3 regions of the Ekhidna sp. ABH4_415 genome follow, and region 2 is predicted to be linked to each of the others. Evidence: riboswitches for the same ligand, from Rfam matches in the RefSeq annotation. Region 2 holds a riboswitch; each other region holds the start of a gene.
What was found. A riboswitch is a leader RNA that binds a small molecule or an ion and turns the genes downstream of it on or off. The one in region 2 is predicted to bind S-adenosylmethionine.
Positions count from the first base shown of each region.

Region 1: it holds a riboswitch for S-adenosylmethionine, as region 2 does, so the genes downstream of both, ACXAH9_RS06695 (homocysteine S-methyltransferase family protein) here and ACXAH9_RS04410 (ArsR/SmtB family transcription factor) in region 2, are expected to answer to the same signal.
Region 3: it holds a riboswitch for S-adenosylmethionine, as region 2 does, so the genes downstream of both, ACXAH9_RS12370 (OsmC family protein) here and ACXAH9_RS04410 (ArsR/SmtB family transcription factor) in region 2, are expected to answer to the same signal.

Region 1 covers NZ_JBSWYW010000003.1:302,484-309,027, forward strand. The annotation lists gene ACXAH9_RS06685 (hypothetical protein) at 1-559, shown strand, start outside; gene ACXAH9_RS06690 (Ppx/GppA phosphatase family protein) at 779-1,684, opposite strand; SAM riboswitch class I at 1,744-1,856, shown strand; gene ACXAH9_RS06695 (homocysteine S-methyltransferase family protein) at 1,902-2,903, shown strand; gene metH (methionine synthase) at 2,900-5,536, shown strand; gene metF (methylenetetrahydrofolate reductase [NAD(P)H]) at 5,537-6,490, shown strand; gene ACXAH9_RS06710 (hydroxymethylglutaryl-CoA lyase) at 6,526-6,544, shown strand, end outside.
Region 2 covers NZ_JBSWYW010000002.1:297,873-304,416, reverse strand. The annotation lists gene mraZ (division/cell wall cluster transcriptional repressor MraZ) at 1-264, opposite strand, end outside; gene ACXAH9_RS04430 (hypothetical protein) at 1,311-1,934, opposite strand; gene ACXAH9_RS04425 (hypothetical protein) at 1,948-2,226, opposite strand; gene ACXAH9_RS04420 (hypothetical protein) at 2,223-2,372, opposite strand; gene ACXAH9_RS04415 (SRPBCC family protein) at 2,627-3,109, opposite strand; gene ACXAH9_RS04410 (ArsR/SmtB family transcription factor) at 3,117-3,431, opposite strand; SAM riboswitch class I at 3,572-3,683, opposite strand; gene ACXAH9_RS04405 (sll1863 family stress response protein) at 3,876-4,502, opposite strand; gene ACXAH9_RS04400 (MlaD family protein) at 4,669-5,637, opposite strand; gene ACXAH9_RS04395 (ABC transporter ATP-binding protein) at 5,640-6,425, opposite strand; gene ACXAH9_RS04390 (MlaE family ABC transporter permease) at 6,415-6,544, opposite strand, start outside.
Region 3 covers NZ_JBSWYW010000006.1:255,108-261,651, reverse strand. The annotation lists gene ACXAH9_RS12385 (HTTM domain-containing protein) at 1-230, opposite strand, end outside; gene sucD (succinate--CoA ligase subunit alpha) at 590-1,462, shown strand; gene ACXAH9_RS12375 (MaoC family dehydratase) at 1,517-1,978, opposite strand; SAM riboswitch class I at 2,282-2,386, shown strand; gene ACXAH9_RS12370 (OsmC family protein) at 2,644-3,081, shown strand; gene ACXAH9_RS12365 (O-acetylhomoserine aminocarboxypropyltransferase/cysteine synthase family protein) at 3,094-4,419, shown strand; gene ACXAH9_RS12360 (homoserine O-acetyltransferase family protein) at 4,397-5,365, shown strand; gene ACXAH9_RS12355 (homoserine dehydrogenase) at 5,362-6,339, shown strand; gene lpdA (dihydrolipoyl dehydrogenase) at 6,392-6,544, opposite strand, start outside.

The sequences.
Region 1 (6,544 bases), on a different contig from region 2:
TGATGCAAACAGAAAAATGATCACGTTGGATTTGGAAACTGGTCTGGATGAACAGGATTATATCCAGCGGATGAAAAGCCTGGATGAATACACCAGAAAAGCAGAGTGGACGATTGCCGAGCTGGAAAAAACCAGGAGTGCGTATGCTTCTCAAGTAAAAAGACTGAAAAAGCAAATCAGTGATCAGGAAAACCAGATCGCGGTTTTACAAATAAGTGTAGAGGAGTTTAAAACTAAAAATGCACAGTTGGCTGATGATCTGACGCTTACGAAAGAGCAATTAATTGAAACACAAGTAGCACTGGAGTTTAATGAAAACTCACTGATTGACTCAGAGGAGCGTGTATCTCAAATGGCTGAGAAATTAAGCTTGTCGGAAGCTGAGACAATGTATGCCAAGGGAGAAGGCCTTGAACTTATGGCAGAAAAAATTGAGTTTGCTCCAAAGAAGAGAAAACAAACGCTTGAGCAGTCTTTGGCTTATTACAAAAAAGCGATAGAGCTTGGGCATGTGCCCGCCAAAACCAGAGCGGAGAACGTTCAAAAACTCTTGAAATAACACCGATTGAAGTTGGACGATGAGTGGAAAAAGAGGAGGTATTAAAGCCTCCTTTTTTTGTGACCTTTTAAAGGTAGCACGTCTAATAGTAAAATAACATTATGCCAAGAGTAATACTTGTACTGGCTGCCATATTTTCCCTGGTGTTTTTCGGATTTTTGATTCATAGTGAAAAAAACAGGCAGGATGAATCAGAAGAAAGTGATGAAGTATGCTAGGTCAATTCCTAACAAAAACCTTATCGCTTTCAGGATGGTGGGTTTGGTAAAGATGGTAGTTGATACCATCTTTCAACCCTACATCTGGCACTATGATGCTCTTTGCTTTTGCTGCCTTCATCACGGCTATGTAGATATCTGAAGCAGGAATGATTACATCGGCCCGATCAGGATTCAGTTGTAGTTTATTGAGGCGATCATCCAACGATAAATTTTTTAACACATCCTGAGTTCTCATCAGTGTATTAAGTGACATTTTACGTGTCTTTTTCTCAAGATTAGAAAGTTCAAATAGCTTATTTATGTTACCACCAGTACCAACCGCGGTTATTTTTTCTCCTTTCTTAAAGGCGTGCTGAGCCACCCATTTTCGCATTTCTTCCCAAGCCTCCGGTGTATCTCTTCCTTCCAGCGTTCGTACTGAACCAATCTTAAAGGAGTGAGCAAATACTTTCTCATGCTTTTCATAGATGTTGAGCTCAGTACTACCACCCCCTACGTCAATATGAATGTAGTGACCATCGTCCAGCCCTTGCAGGATGACTTTGTTAATCATCTCTGCTTCTTGCTCTCCCGAGATGATCTCAATATCCAAATCTAGCTTCTCTTTGACTTTATCGACGATTTCTTTCCCGTTCTCTGACTCCCTCATTGCAGAGGTAGCACATCCGAAATATCCATCTATCTCATACAGGTCAATCAGGTTTTTGTATGCGTTCATCAGCTTAAAAAAGCGCTCCTCATTGTATTCACTGATTCGACCCTCGGAGAATACATCATGGCCTAATCGAAGAGGGAATCGCACATACTCCAGCTTCTTGAACGTGATCACCGTTTCATACTCAATCACCTTGGTAATTTGTAACCTTACCGCATTCGAACCGATATCTATCGCTGCTAACTTCATGTTTGCCTAAAGGTAATACGTGAATGTTTGCGAGGAATTATATTCTAATATATTTGCACTACTTATCAAGAAAGACCGAGGGACTGGGCCCGTTGACGTCTTAGCAACCTGACTATCAGTATGTGGTTTTCGGTGCTACTTCCCATCCCTAATGCACGGGAGCAGATGAGCGAATCCGATCGGAACTTTCTCTGGTAAGTAAACTTTAAACCGGAGAATGAATAAACTATTAGAACTTTTATATCAGAAAATCCTGGTGCTAGATGGAGCCATGGGTACCATGATTCAGCGTCACAAGCTGGAAGAAGAAGACTTTAGAAACGACGCACTAAAGGATCATTCCAAATCGCTGAAGGGCAACAATGACCTTCTTTCCATTACTCGACCAGAAATAATAAAAGATATTCACTCAGCATATTTTAATGCGGGCGCTGATATCGCTGAAACCAACACCTTTTCCGGGACTACCATCGCTCAGGCTGATTATGGGTTGGAAGATTTGGTATATGAATTGAATTATCAATCGGCGAAAATCGCCCGCGAAGCAGCGGATGAATTCACTGAAAGGGAACCCGACAAGCCTCGTTTTGTAGCAGGAGCGATGGGGCCAACCAATCGGACAGCTTCACTTTCTCCTGACGTAAATGATCCCGGATTTCGAGCGATCACGTTTGAAGAGCTGCGAATTGCATATAAGCAACAAGCAGAAGCATTGATAGCCGGGGGAGTGGATATGCTTTTAGTGGAGACTGTCTTTGATACCCTCAATGCTAAGGCAGCTCTTTATGCCATCGATGAAATCAAGGAAGAGCGGAAAATTGACATTCCGGTGATGGTCTCCGGCACGATAACGGACGCATCCGGGCGAACGCTTTCAGGTCAAACAACTGAAGCATTTCTTATTTCTATCCAACACATGGATTTGTTAAGTGTCGGATTGAATTGTGCATTGGGAGCAGCTCAATTACGCCCATACTTGAAGGTTTTAGCTGATAAAGCTGATTTTTTTGTAAGCGCGCACCCAAATGCTGGCTTGCCAAACGAATTTGGCCAATATGATGAAACACCGGAGATGATGGCCAATCAAATCAAAGAATTTCTAGAAGAAGGTCTTGTAAATATTATAGGCGGGTGCTGTGGAACTACACCGGAACATATAGCTGCGATTGCTGATTTGGCTGCAAATTATGAACCAAGAAGGAAGGAGGTACTTGTATGAGACCATTGATCCTCTCAGGTCTAGAACCATTGATTGTCACCGAACACACCAACTTTGTCAACGTCGGTGAGCGTACCAATGTGACCGGATCGAAACGATTTGCCAGGCTCATTTCCGAAGACAAGTACGATGAGGCGTTGGACGTAGCACTCGATCAGGTGCGTGGAGGTGCCCAAATCCTGGACGTGAATATGGATGAAGGGATGCTTGATGGGAAGAAGGCGATGATCAGGTTTTTAAATCTCATCGCTTCCGAACCAGAGATCGCACGCATTCCAATCATGATTGATTCTTCTAAATGGGAGATCATCGAAGCAGGGCTACAATGTATTCAAGGTAAGGGAGTTGTCAATTCCATCAGTATGAAAGGTGGAGAAGCTGAATTTATCGAGCAGGCAAAAAAAGTCAAACGATATGGTGCGGCCGTAGTAGTGATGGCGTTCGATGAACAAGGGCAAGCCGACAGCTATGAACGACGTATTGAGATTTGTGAAAGAAGCTATCGCATCCTTGTAGACCATGTGCATTTCCCTCCTCAGGATATCATTTTCGATCCTAATATTTTCCCTGTAGCAACCGGAATAGCCGAACATAATAATAATGCAGTCGACTTTTTCAGGGCCACCAAATGGATCAAAGAAAACCTCCCCGGAGCAAAAGTGAGTGGGGGAGTTAGTAATGTTTCGTTTTCATTCAGAGGCAATAATATCGTGCGTGAAGCGATGCATTCTGCTTTTCTGTATCATGGGATAAAGGCAGGCATGGATATGGGTATTGTCAATGCCGGAATGATTGAAGTATACGATGAAATACCTAAAGACTTGCTTGAGCATGTAGAAGATGTTTTGTTGAATCGGAGAGAAGATGCTACAGAAAGGTTGCTTGCATTTGCAGAGAATGTAAAAGGAGAAGGCAAAAAGAAAGTAGAAGACCTAAGCTGGAGAGAGGCATCTGTGGAAGATCGTTTGTCACATGCCCTGGTTAAGGGAATCATTGATTTTGTTGAGGAAGATACAGAGGAGGCTCGTCTGAAATATCAAAGCCCCTTGAAAGTGATTGAAGGTCCGCTAATGGATGGGATGAATATCGTGGGGGATTTATTCGGAAGCGGGAAAATGTTCTTGCCCCAGGTGGTAAAAAGTGCCAGGGTAATGAAGAAATCAGTCGCATACCTTACACCGTTTTTAGAAAAAGAGAAGGCGTCTGGAAACACCAAAGGGAAAATTCTATTAGCTACTGTTAAGGGAGATGTGCATGACATTGGAAAAAACATAGTTGGGGTTGTGATGGCATGCAACAACTTCGATATTGAAGATATGGGAGTGATGGTACCCGCAGATAAAATTTTGGATCGTGCAGAGGAAATTGGTGCAGATATCATTGGTTTGAGTGGACTGATTACACCATCATTGGATGAAATGGTATATGTGGCTGAAGAGATGAATCGGCGTAAGATGAAAACGCCACTGCTAATAGGTGGTGCCACAACCTCCAGAATTCATACTGCAGTAAAAATTGCCCCAAAGTATGATCAAACGGTTGTGCACGTGTTGGACGCCTCAAAAAGTGTTGGTGTTTCGACCAATTTATTAAGTGATAAATCTGATGAATACAGCAGGCTTATAAAATCAGAGTATAAGGATCTGGCTTCCGATCATGCCACCCGAACGGAGGCTAAGAATTACATTTCTTATAAGGAAGCTAAGAATAATGGCCTAGCAGTTGATTGGGATGATCACGCTCTGGCTAAACCAAATAAATCAGGAATCACCATCTTCGAAGATTATGATCTGTCAGAAATCCGAAAGTATATCGACTGGACGCCTTTCTTTTCTACCTGGATGCTTAAAGGGAAATATCCGGCCATTTTGGAAAATCCTACGGTAGGAGGCGAGGCAAAGAAGCTACTAAAAGATGCTGAAGAAATGCTTGACGAGATCATTTTGAATAAAACACTTCAGGCCAATGCTGTGGTCGGATTATTTGAAGTAGCAAGAGAGGGAGATGACGTGAAAGTTGTCGGAAGTGATCAATCTTTTCATTTCGTAAGACAGCAAGGGAAAAAAGCACCGAATATCCCTAACCTTTCACTAGCTGATTTTCTTAATCCTAAAGGAACCGATTTTATGGGTGGATTTGCTGTAACAGCAGGAATCGGTCTGGAGAAACTGATTGCAAAATACAAAGCTGAGCATGACGACTATAAGGAGATCATGGCCAAAGCCCTGGCTGATCGATTGGCTGAAGCTTTTGCGGAGTTGATACATGAAAAGGTAAGAAAAGAGCTTTGGGGATATGCGAATGATGAGAAGTGGTCAAATGATGATTTGATTAAAGAAAAATATCAGGGCATTCGTCCGGCACCCGGCTATCCAGCCTGCCCGGATCATACAGAAAAACAAACGCTGTTTCATCTGCTGGAAGTAGAGAAAAATACAGGCATCACACTTACAGAATCCTATGCGATGTATCCTGCAGCTGCAGTTAGTGGATTTTATTTTTCACATCCGGACTCGAAATATTTTGGGCTCGGAAAGATTGGGAAGGATCAAGTGGAGGATTATGCCAATCGCAAACAAATGAAAGTAGAGGAGGTTGAAAAATGGCTAGCGCCGAATTTGAATTATAAATAAATGAAAGTAACCGAACATATAGCAAACGCAGATAAAACACTTTTTTCACTGGAGATCATTCCACCCAAAAAGGGAGACAGTATCAAAAACCTTTTTGATCAGATCGATCCTTTGATGGAGTTCAACCCACCTTTCATAGACGTGACCTACCACCGGGAGGAGTATGTGTACAAAGAACGAGAAAATGGATTGCTAGAGAAGCGAAGCATCAAGAAGCGGCCGGGAACGGTGGGTATTTGTGCTGCTTTACAAAACCATTATCAAATCGATGCAATCCCCCACATCATTTGCGGAGGCTTTTCAAAAGAAGAAACAGAGAATGCGCTAATTGACCTTAATTTCCTGGGGATTGATAATGTACTGGCACTTAGAGGAGATAACATCAAATCAGAACGAGAATTCAAGCCCGAACCTGACGGAAACGCTTATGCCTCTGACCTGGTAGAGCAAATCGCTGCGATGAATAAAGGTGAATACCTGGATGAAGAGCTGCAAAATGCCATTCCTTCCAATTTCTGTATTGGGGTGGCCGGTTATCCGGAGAAGCACTTCGAAGCTCCAAATATGAACTTTGACTTGAAATGGCTAAAGAAGAAAGTTGATTTAGGAGCGGAGTACATTGTGACGCAGATGTTCTTTGACAACAAGTTTTACTTCAAGTTTGTAGAGGATTGCCGTGCTATGGGAATCAACGTTCCCATTATTCCGGGAATTAAGCCTGTGGCTGTGAAAAGACATTTAACGATACTCCCTAACATCTTTAAAATAGATCTACCGGATGAATTGGAGCAGGAAATAACCAGGTGTAAAGACAATTCCCAAGTGAAGGAATTAGGAATAGAATGGGGCATTCAGCAATGTCGTGAACTAATTGAATACGGAGCTCCGGTCATCCATTTTTATAGCATGGGAAAATCAGATGCCATTCAAAGAATAGCAAAGGAGTTTTTTTAGTTTAGCGTTCCAATAAAAACAGTACCGAATACTTGATGAAAATCATTGAATGCC
Region 2 (6,544 bases):
ATCCAACTCCACCTGTGCGATACTCCTGAAAAATGTCCGTTTCAACTTACGCTGCTCCGGATCGAATTCACTAAGTGAAGAGATCTTGTGGTGTATTTTTTTGTACTCCACCATTGGGTACAGGATTAGGTTCGGCTCGAATCCCTTCCGAATGATTAGTTCTGCAGTGGAGACCTCCGGGAGGTTGTTCTTGATCTTTGCAGGCAAGACCAACCTCCCTTTAGTATCCAACTTACACTCATATTCGCTTGTAAAAAACGTCATACTGAGCCTTGAAAAATATAAACCACCGAGACAAATGTAATCAACTTTTCACATTTTACACCACTTTCCCCCACTTTCATACACAAAAGTATAAAAACGGTAAAATTGGCTTTTAAATCAATGATTTTGAGCTGAAAATGAATGTTCTGTAAATGAGTGAGTTATGAAAACAAGATGGTTAGACTACCATATTTGAAGATTTTTTTGGAATTTGAGGCTTGACGATTGGAATTTGGGGAGTTTGGTGGGAGATGGTGGGGGAATGTTGAATTGTGAATTAGTGAATTAAGAATTTTGGGATTGGACAAAGAAAATGATGAGGAATACGTGCAATTAGCGATGATATAAGTGCAGAGTCATGGACCTGAACGCTACTAATGAAAGTAGTTCGTCAAACCATAAACAAGTTATTCGGTTCGTGGGGACACGAACCGAGGCGTAGAAATCCTCGTTAGAAACGAGGACACAATCTGGTCTTAGCGTCTCGCTAAGACCGCTAATCAAAAAGCATCAAATCAATCAACCCTTTCTCGCCACGATAATCTCTTGCGCTACTGTATAACCATTCAAGAGGCTGATCCACAAATCCTGCCTCCACAGGATTCTAATAAATACATCCAATGAATGACTGTAATCGTTACAAAGTAAAATTTATCCTGATCGCGGATGGTATATTTTCTACCCATACTATCAAAACTAACACATGGCTACATTTGATGACACTCCTGAAGTATTGGTCTCAGCGAGACGCTAAGACCTGTGGGGGGCTAAACTTAATTATCTTATTTCATCTCAATCAATAGTCTCCCAATTCTTGTTCTTTATTTCAATATGTCCCTCCGTCATTCGAACCCTAAAAACCTTCTTTTTCCAGACAACATGGAGCATATAAAAAAGGGCGAGAAATATCGAGATAACTATTATTTGCTCAGGCGGTGACTCAACTATTAAAGAACCAATCAGAAAAATCAACAAGGGCAATAGGTAAAACCAAACAAGTTTTTTGCTATGAAATGGATTAGCTTACTTGATTCTATTTGGTTCATTTATTTTTTCAGAATTCTTAGGCGTGAATCAACGCTATGAATATCAATTCTTCCTTTCTTGTAATCCTCCCAAACCTGTCTAATACTTGATGGCATTGTTTCAACTCTTAATAGAGCAATATTTGTTTTTCCATAAAACTTGTCGACTTCTTCTGTTAAAGTTGAGATTGATTTTGATATCCAATCATCTGACAAAAATGTCTTTTGGTGAGAATCTAAAACATGCAAGTAGTCTGAAGCTTTCGCCCACGAATTAAAAATTTGATTTAATGATAGCTCAAATGGATGAAAGTTATGTCCATCGATTCTCATTGCTGCTTTAGTGAAATGATTGAGTTTTTCATATGGATGATTAGCATCCTTAAGCAATCTCTTCATTTCTTTTCGAGAATTCTGTGCTTTTTTATATTCTTCCTCTGTCAAGTTTCTAGTTATAACTAGTAGTTCAAAAAGAAAGTACTCTATTCCATACCGCAACTCAAAAGACGCATACTGAATAGCACTTGGATTTGAATTCCTCAAAGCATAGTCAATCCATGATTTGCTTTGAAAGAAATGCCAAGACGATCTATCTATCAACTTGTTTTTCAAGATTTCATCTGCGGTTTTTCCTTCTAGTTTCATTTGCTTGCAATAATTATATCATCCAACTCCCAATCCACAGAAAAATGATTAGCAGGATCGAAAGGATAAAAATCAGAAAGAACCTTCGCCTCAATTTCTCTTCATTTCTGCGATCAGCTTTCATGGCATGAAGATCCTCCAGAGTTGACTTCTTAATAGCTAGCTTATTCTTAATTGGCTTTACAAACAGATTTTCTTTCAATCGCTGAAATGGCAACTTCTTCTTTAGGGCGGATCGATTCGTCCTCCCTCTTTCAATTCCGTCTCTGGTAAAGCCTGCTCCTCCGGTCATTCCTTCAAAGCCTCAACTTTTTCAACCTCTGGCTCACCCACCAACCCTCGTTTGAAATGATCCCAGTCACTGAAGATTTGGGAAGCAATAATGAATGTTATGGCAGCTGCAATTATGCCTAGGTAGTATTTATTCTTTCTGGTCATTTACTAAGTGTTGTCTTGCAAGATATCAACCCCCTCACCCTCGAATCGTCGAACCGATTCAAAGGGGGAATTCAAACTTAATGAATAACTGTGGCAGATGCCAAGCACATGAAATCTGTCATATTCCCAAGTCTCATTCGTACCTCATTCGCAAGCCTGCCTGCGGTAGGTAGGGGAATAGCGACTAGTCGTGGCGTTCTTTTGGGAGCAGTCACAGACTGTTCGAGGCAAGGGAATCACTTTGAAATTCCAAATCAATCCAATAGTGCTTCCAACTGATTGCAAGCCAGCTCCCAGCCTTCGGCCATGCCCATCTCTGCCATCTGCTTAAAGGCTTCCGCAGAAGCAAAGGTGGTAATGGTTGTCACGGTCGTGGATGAGCCGTCCGAATCAAATTTCACTGACATTTGCATGGGTGGAATGTCGGCTGATGCATTGCCTTCTTCATCCACAAAATAGTCTTCTCCCTCCAGTCGCTTGCGTGGCTCTATTTCCAGGAAATCCATGCGTCCACGATGCTCATCTCCCTCAGGCCCAACCATTTTGTACATCCAATGTCCTCCTACCTTAAAATCCATGGTATCAATCTTACAGATATACGGTTTTGGCGCCCACCACTGGCAGAGGAGCTCCGGATCGCTCCAGGCTTTCCATACTTTTTCGACTGGGGCATTAAACGTTCGCACAGCAATTAGCCGGTTGTTTTCCAGGTCTTCGGTGAATGTAGTTTTGTTCATTGTAGTGTTATTTAATGTTTTTTAATAGGTCATCCAATTGATCAAACCGGTCTCTCCAGAGCTGTTTAAACGGTTCCAGCCACTCTATAATCTCCAATAATTTCTCAGGCTTGATGTGACAATACCGTTCCCTTCCCTCCTTTGATATGGAGATCATATCACACTCCTCAAGCACTTTTACATGCAATGAAACCCCCTGACGTGAGATTGAAAACTGCTCTGCAAGCGCATTCAAGTTCTTAGGCTCTTCAATAAGCGCAGACAGAATCTCTCGACGCGTAGGATCTGCTATGGCCTGAAAAATATCTCTCCGTTGTTCCACGATACGTAAGTAAGTGCTTGCTAATTTATATGCAAGTATTTACTTGCGCAATATTTTATCAATAAACCTTAGAACAGTAATGTAAAATGTGAATGAAAAAGTAAGGACATAAAAAAACCATCAATGAAGATGGCATCTGTCCATTATCTGTCCTGTCGCTGCAGGCTGGGAGTTGGCACCAGTCATCGCACGCTGGCGATCGGGCTGCCAAGGCTGCATCGGGCCCAGTCCCTTCACCTTTCCCGATAATGTACCTAAAGGTACGTGTGCGGATTAGAAATAGTTCATTTATGATGATTTAGCAATGAAAACATCACATTGGATTAATAATTATAACAACCCCTTTGTTCAGGGAAATAACTATTGATTACCAGGTTTAATTCTTGGAACATACCTCACGAATAGAAATGTTTCCATTAGGAAATGTCATGACAGTCAACCCGTTTAGCCTTTAAATGCTTTCTTGAAATGATCCCATGCTTCAGACATTTCAGATGAAAAAACGGTCCACTTATCAGCTGCTTCTTCTTCCAGGTGATCCAATTTAGTATTTACTTCATGCAAGCGATGCGACAGTTCTTTCTTCTTCTCCTGCCACTCTTGCCGTGCCTCTGTCATGCCCAGATGCCATTGCAAACGAAACAAGTCAAAGCGGGTATGAAAATCATCTACTTTATCCGCCACCTTTTCTTTAAAGGTTTGAGCATCTTCTTTTGAAGAATCGTAGAGCGTATGGATTTTATGTTTCAGATCGTGCAGACCATTTACAAGTTTTTTCTGCTGGTCATGCATGAGCTCTTCTGCTTCTGCACGTCCGAGTGCAGCCTGCACACGCAACTCCTCTATGGAAGCTTTGATGCCTGCTGTCTTTTCTTTGCTAATGTCAATGGCGTGTTCCACGTCATTCTCAAGGGAGTCAAGCCATTCGCGAAGTTTCTTCTTCTGCCGTTCAAATTCCTCTTTTGCATCCGATACTTCATGATGCAATTGCTCATTTAGTTCATGGACAAATTGCTTCCATTCATCAAGCTTCTTTGCCCCTTTTTCCTTAAGTGTGAGTTCGGTTTTCATGCTGCTATTTTTATGACTCCCAAAACCAATTATTTACGGCGTTTTATCCGCATTTAGCTAGTATCAAACCTACCTTGTGTTACGTCTGAATCAAATGACTTCTGTCACATAAATAGCTGATAATTCACCTCCCCAATACGGTTTGAATTTTATGAATTTTAAAGTGTCATTCCTCTTTCTCTTCTTTCTCGAGCTTTTTGAAATACCCTCTAAACAGGAAGTGATGCTTCATGGCTTCCATGTTTTGGTTGAATGATTCTGTTCCTTGTCTGATATTTTCCAGGCTTTCCTCCAGGCTATTGACCATCGTTGAATCGCTGATAACACTTCCGGTCAGGCCTGATCCGCTCTGGACTTTGGTGACCAACTCCCTTATATCGTGGGATATTTCCTCAACATTGCTTGTGCTTGCATGAATTTCCTCAAATATCCTGTTTATGTTGTTTGCAAGTGTTGTGTCATTCAGGAGCATGCCTACAGTACCCTTACCTTCGCTCACATTAGCAATATTCTTATCCAGCTCATCTAGTATTTCAACGGCTCGCTTACTTGATGCATTGAGATTACTAATGGTTTCATTGATGTCATTAGCCAGCGTGGAATCAGAAATCAGACGACCCACTGTCCCTTTCCCATCCTTAACGTCCTTCAAAATATCTACCAGATTATTCGTAATTACAGCTACATTGTAGTTCGTTCGCTCCAGCAGGCTGAACATTTCATCCTCATCAATTCCATGATATACCTTCAAAGTATCACCATCATTTATAAGCCGATCACTTCCTTCATCGGGAATAATATTTATTATTCGGTTGCCCAGAAGTCCATCCGTCCCTAATGATGCAATGGCATCTCGTCGTATAAATTGGTTCATTTCTTCTTTTAGAATGAAACTCACCAATACGGAAGTGTCATTGATCATTTCTATGTCCCGAACCGTTCCAACATTGATCCCTGAAAAGCGAACGTTGTTCCCCTTTTGAAGTCCGCTCACATTTTTAAAAACTGCATGAACGGTAAAATTGGAACCAAACAGATTCTGATTGTTCCCAATGAAATATAAAGCCATTACAAGGAACAAGGTCCCGATAATCACAAATACACCAAGTCTAATATTTTTAAAATTTTGTTCCATGTCTATAAAAAGAATGAATTTACTATTTCATCTGTTGAGTTTTTCAATTTCTCATAGTTTCCATGCAGGTAATCAATTCCATCATTTAACAAAACAATTCGCTGAGCAGTACGCTTAATGCAGCTCATGTCGTGCGAAATGATTATGGAAGACGTTTTGTACTTTCGATGCACATCGTTCATCAAATTGGCTATTTCCCTGCTTGTAATGGGATCTAAGCCGGAGGTCGGTTCATCATACAATATGATATCAGGCTGCAGAATTAGTGTGCGCGCAACACCTATTCTCTTTTTCATGCCTCCCGATAGTGATGCCGGCATGAGTTCCTGCACATTGGGCAATCCGACACTCTCCAGGGCTTCTTGTACCATCTGATCAACCTGCTCTTTGGTTTTTTTTATTCTCAACCGTCTCATCGGAAATTCAAGGTTTTCTCTCACAGTCAGCGAATCATACAATGCATTGCTTTGGAAAAGAAACCCAATCTTGCTTCTCACCTCGTCCAGTTCGTGCCGATCAAGGTTGACCACATCTCTGCCAAACACTTTGATTTGTCCGGAATCAGGCTTAATTAGACCAACAATACATTTAATAAGTACGGATTTGCCACTTCCGGATTTGCCAAGGACCGCTACATTTTCACCTTGTTTAATGGAAAGGTTGAATCCTTTCAGCACGTGATTATTCCCGAATGACTTCTTCAGATCAATGATCTCAACGGCAGGAACCGAATCTTCTCTTATGCTGCCGGATGCAAGGGTTTCAATATCGGCTTCCTTATAATTCATAAAATAAGTCTGCTATTTGAACAGCAATCAAATCAAGTACAAAAACCAGCAAGGAAGCTACAACAACTGCTGAATTAGCGGATCGTCCTACGCCCTGCGTTCCTTTATCAGAGTGGTAT
Region 3 (6,544 bases), on a different contig from region 2:
CCCATTACAATGAAGTAGTAGATCATCCCATCACCGCTCAATGGCTGTAGCCATTCAAAACCAATAACAGTAAAGGTGAAACTAGGCTCGATAAATGTTTCCTGAACCCATCCCGTGAAAATTGCTCCGAAACTTTCTGCAGCTGCCAGCATTCCAAAGACCATCCTAAACAGTACCAGCGGACTGTTGTCTACTTCAGTGCCAAAAAATGTTCGCGCAGAGGAAAGCATACTTAGTGTTTAGACTGTGAAAATAGAAAAAGGAGCCCGAAAGCTCCTTTAATTCTAAACCTAAGTAAATATGAAGAGGATTAATTACTTACTATTTATAACGATCGCATCTATCTGAAGTTTAGCGATTTAACGATCTTTAACTATTGGACAAGCTCACTCGTCGAAAGTTTAATCATCTAAATGATGCGATCACTTAAAATAAGTCGCGAAAAGTGTGCCAAAACCAACCGGAATCAGAAGAATATTTTTACACATTCTGAAAGAAAGACCATTTATCAAGATTTTATGAGCCGCAAATGGACGAAGTAATTGGCAGACAGATTTAATCGTATATTTTTGCGGAAAATCTAAAAGAAATGAGTGTTCTTGTAAATAAAGATTCCAAAATCATCGTACAGGGCTTCACTGGCTCTGAAGGTACTTTTCACGCCGGTCAAATGATCGAATATGGCTCCAACGTGGTAGGTGGCGTCACTCCGGGCAAAGGAGGCCAGACCCATCTGGAAAAGCCAGTATTTAATACCGTAAAGGAGGCTGTTGATAAAACCGGTGCTGATGTTACCATCATTTTTGTACCACCAGCATTTGCAGCTGATGCGATCATGGAAGCGGCTGATGCCGGCATTAAAGTGATTGTGACTATCACCGAGGGTATTCCTGTGAAAGACATGATGAATGCCAAGCCATATGCGAAATCAAGAGGTGCGGTACTTGTTGGGCCAAACTGTCCGGGAGTAATTACGCCGGAAGAAGCAAAAGTGGGTATCATGCCGGGCTTTGTCTTCAAGAAAGGAAAAGTAGGAATCGTATCGAAATCAGGAACATTGACCTACGAAGCAGCAGACCAGGTAGTAAAAGCCGGAATGGGTATTTCTACTGCTATCGGTATCGGAGGTGACCCAATCATCGGAACATCTACAAAAGAAGCTGTACAAATGCTGATGGAAGATCCGGAAACTGACGGAATCGTGATGATTGGTGAGATTGGTGGTTCATATGAAGCAGATGCAGCCCGATGGATCCAGGAAAACGGAAATAAAAAGCCTGTTGTTGGATTCATTGCAGGACAAACAGCTCCTCCGGGAAGAAGAATGGGTCACGCTGGAGCGATCATCGGAGGAAAAGATGATACGGCAGAAGCAAAGATGAGAATTATGGGCGAGTGCGGATTGCACGTGGTAGAGTCTCCGGCTGATATCGGAGCAGTGATGAAGAAAGCATTGTCATAATTGACAATTAAAATAAAAGAACTTAAAAGGCCTCAGAGAGGCCTTTTTTTATGTCTACTCAAAATGATATAAGAATATCATCGTAGCTGTAAAAGCTGGTTTCTTTTCTCCTTTAATTTCCAGCAAAGCTTCCACTTCTGCTTTGGAAATCCCTCTCAGGTTAGCGAGTGATTTTAGTGTTGCAGTAAGCTTAATTTCATCATTCACTTTCACCGCCTGACCAAACTTGAGCTTATCAATTCCATAATTCACCAACATCTTCACATTGTTGAACTCAGCAATTTGCTCCCACAAATAGGGCATCAGTGAGAGTGTCAAATAACCATGAGCAATGGTAGTGCCGAACGGACCGTCCTTCGCTCGCTCAGGATCCGTATGTATCCATTGGTGATCCAAGGTGGCATCCGCAAACTGATTGATCTGTTCCTGGGTGATTTGATGGTACTCAGACTCACCCATTACTTTTCCTAAATATTGCTCAAACTCCTCGTGATTATTGATGATAAGTTTACTCATGATTCTCTGTTAGGTCAAATTTTCATTTCAAAACCAAAGGTAGAACAGTATGTTAAGAAAAATTCATTTTGATTTTCAAATAAATTTTTCTCTTCAAACTTGAATCAGCAATACGACTAGTTATAAAATTTGTTAAGGATTGATTAACAACATGTTATAATCAACAAATTAATTCAATAAATATTTATTTCTCATAACGTTATATAATTCTTTTATCATCCCCCACTGAAATTTTCTCTGAATAAAATTTGGAGAAACCAAAAATCCTGCTCTACGTTTGCATCATCAAATCGATAAGGTATCGATTTATAAAGAAGCGCCGAGAGACAGGCTCCATGACGCGCTAGCAACCCTCCGAAAATCGGAAACGGTGCTAATTCCTGAACGATAAATTGATTGCTATGAACAAACAAAATCACATCGTTCCCAAGGTAACTGACAAGATGGTCAGACAGGGAAATTGCGTTTCCTCATCAATATTCCATTTCATCTGCATGTGTTGCTGTTATAGCAACAGGTAATTCACATTTGATCCATTAGGGTTTGCGATCATCTTAGGACTGAAGTGCGTCTTCGTCCGGAAAAATCCTTTCATAAGTCAACTTTTCAGTTACTTGTGAAAAATCCACACCTTCTCATTTTCATTAATCAAAGAATTACAAATCATGTCACAAGAAATAAAATTTTCCATCAGCTCTGTGAGTGAATCTCGAGCAAAAACACGTATTCAAGCCAGAGGTTTCGATCTCACTGTCGATGAACCAGAAGCCTTAGGCGGCACCAATGAAGCGCCAAATCCAGTAGAATATGTCCTTGCGGGATATGCAGGATGCATCAATGTGGTAGCTCACATCATTGCCGAAGAACTGGACTTTTTTCTCGAGAATCTTAAAATCAATATAGATGGATTTCTCAACCCAGGACGACTGTTCGGAAAGTCTCTTGAGGAAAGGGCAGGCTACAAGCAAATCGATGTTCGACTGGAGACCACCTCACAGATAGACCCAGAACTTAAAAAGCAATGGCTCAAAGAAATCTCTCATAGATGTCCCGTCAACGATAATCTGTCTAACCCTACACCCATTTCATTTTCAATTAACTAAAACGAATATATCATGTCACAAGAATTAAAATACGAAACACTACAATTACATGCAGGTCAGGAAATCGATGAAACGACGAGATCCAGAGCAGTGCCTATTTATCAGACTTCCTCTTATACTTTCAAGGATTCTGAGCATGGGGCGAACCTGTTTGCTTTGAAGGAATTTGGAAACATCTATACGCGGATCATGAATCCAACCAATGATGTTTTCGAAAAGCGTATTGCCGCTTTGGAAGGTGGGGTAGCTGCACTGGCAGTGGGTTCCGGTCAGGCGGCTCAGTTCATCGCGTTGAACAACATCCTTCAGGCAGGAGATAATTTCATTTCCACTTCCTTTCTCTATGGCGGAACCTACAATCAGTTTAAGGTTGCGTTTAAGCGACTGGGAATTGAAACACGATTTGCAAAGACAGATAAAGCCTCTTATTTTGAACGACTGATCGATCAAAATACGAAGGCCATTTATCTGGAAACGATCGGAAATCCGGGATTCAATATTCCTGATTTTGAGGCCATAGCTGAAGTTGCAAAAGATCATGATATCCCACTCGTTGTTGATAATACTTTTGGTGCTGCCGGGTATCTCTTCAGACCATTGGAGCACGGAGCTTCCGTGGTAACCGCCTCCGCAACCAAATGGATTGGCGGTCATGGCACCTCCATCGGAGGAGTGATCATCGATGGTGGAAGCTACAACTGGGGCAATGGGAAATATCCCCAATTCACTGAGCCATCAGAGGGATACCATGGATTAAAATTTTGGGAAGTTTTTGGTGAAGGAAACCCTCTGGGCTTACCAAACATTGCGTTTGCAATCAGAGCCCGGGTAGAAGGTCTCCGGGATTTCGGACCTGCTTTGAGCCCCTTCAATTCCTTTCTATTGCTGCAAGGATTAGAAACACTTTCATTGCGCGTGCAACGAACGGTAGACAATGCTTTGGAACTAGCTACCTGGCTGGAACAGCACCCACTGGTGGAAAAGGTCAACTATCCTGGGCTAACTTCCAGTCCGTACCATGAGCTCGCCAAAAAATATCTAACAAATGGATTTGGTGGGGTATTCTCATTCCAACTCAAGGGAGAGAAAGAGGAAACTACTCAATTCGTTGATAACCTGAATTTAGTAAGTCATCTAGCGAATGTAGGAGACGCAAAAACACTCATCATTCAACCATCTGCTACCACTCATCAGCAACTATCAGAAGAAGAGCAAAAAGATGCTGGTGTTTTCCCTAACCTGTTGAGAGTCTCCGTAGGAATTGAGCACATCGATGATATCAAATCCGATTTTGAACAAGCATTTGAAAAAGTCTATGCAAACGCTGCTAACGTCTAAGTCATTTGGTTTTAAGGTTGAGGAACCTTTGGTCCTGGAGTGTGGAGAAACGCTCCGGGATCTTAGGATCCAATACACCACGTGGGGGGATTTGAGTGCGGATAAATCCAATGTGGTCTGGATCTTTCATGCCCTCACCGCAAATAGTGACCCTTCCGAATGGTGGGAAAATTTCTTTCCTGAGGATAGTCCAATCAATCCAGCAAAAGACTTTATTGTGTGTGCTAACGTGCTTGGGTCATGCTATGGCAGCACAGAACCAAAAGGATTTGATTTTCCATTGATCACTATTCGGGATATCGTGGAAGCACACAAACGTTTAAAAGATCATCTTGGAATAGAGAAAATCAGCCTGGGCATAGGTGGATCATTGGGTGGTCAGCAATTACTGGAGTGGGCGGTACAAGAGCCGGATCTTTTTGAAGTAATTGTGCCAATAGCAACTAATGCCAAACACTCGGCATGGGGCATTGCATTCAATGAAGCCCAACGAATGGCCTTACAAGTTGATCCAATTAATGGATTGGAAACAGCAAGAGCAATTGCCATGCTTTCCTATCGACATTACGATACGTATGAGGTGACACAGACTGATCAAGATGGAAGAAAGGATGATTTTTCTGCTTCCTCCTATCAGCGATATCAAGGAGAAAAGCTAAGCAAACGATTCAGTCCGTACAGCTATTATTTCTTATCCAAAGCAATGGATAGCCATGACGTAGGACGACATTTCGGAGGGGTAGAAAAAGCACTCAATCGAATTCAATGCAGAACAATTACCATCGGATTGGATACTGATATTTTGTTCCCGATTCATGAGCAGGAATTTTTGACTCAACATATATCAAACAGCTCGGTGCATTTGATATCTAGCCTTTACGGTCACGATGGATTTTTAATAGAGACGGAACAGATTAATGACATTTTACAAAAGGTATTACAATGAAGTCAGCCCGAAAAATAGGTCTATTTGGCTTTGGCACAGTCGGAAAGGGATTTTACGAGAATCTAAAGAAACAACCGCATTTGCCTGTGAGCATAGAAAAGGTTTGCGTGAAGCGATTGGATTTGCCAAGAATCGGTCACGAGCTTTATTTCACAGATAATCCGGATGAGCTGCTCTCTGATCCTGAACTTGACATCATTATTGAGTTGATCGATGATGCAGAGGCAGCTAAAATTTACATTGAACAAGCCTTATTAGCTGGCAAAGATGCAATTAGTGCGAACAAAAAAATGATTGGCGAATCACTTCAAGAGGTAGCCAGATGGCACAATATCCACCCGTCGGCTTTTTTATATGAAGCAGCAGTCGGTGGTGGCATACCTATCGTCCATTCTATTGATGGCTTTTTGCATGATCAGGAGGTGACAGCCATTCGAGGTATTCTTAATGGATCTTCCAATTACATTTTGACTCAGATGCAACTAAATAATTGGACGTTTGAAAAAGCCCTTTCAGATGCTCAATGGAAGGGATTTGCTGAGCGAAATCCTGTTTTAGATGTGAGTGGAATTGATGCCTCTTATAAACTATCTATCCTAGGTTATCATGCTTTTGGTGATCTCCCTTCAATGAAAAGTTTTGAGATTGAAAGCATCGAAAGCGTCACCAAAGAGAACATTAAAAAAGCTAAATCAAAGGGAAGAAAAATAAAATCAGTCGCTACCCTTAAAAAAACAGGTCATGAGATCATTTGCTCAGTAAAACCAGAAACAATAGGCCCAAATGATGAACTCTACTCGGTCGATTTTGAGAATAATGCAGTCAGTGTTGAAACACTAATAAGCGGGCGACATGTATTTGTGGGAAAAGGTGCGGGCTCACTTCCTACTGGATCCGCAGTACTGGAAGATTTAAAACGCCTCCTCCAAGGCTACAGTTATCAGGTTAGTAAAAGGGTTAGAACTGTAGCATAAAAAAGCCCCTGGCAATTTTGTCAGGGGCAATATTCCAATTTCAAACTTCTTCTTAAAGATGAATCACTTCATCATAGGCAGCAGCTGCTGCTTCCATTACTGCTTCACTCATGGTTGGGTGAGGGTGTACCGTTTTGATGATTTCATGGCCGGTTGTCTCTAGTTTTCTGGCTGCCACAGCCTCAGCGATCATCTCTGTTACATT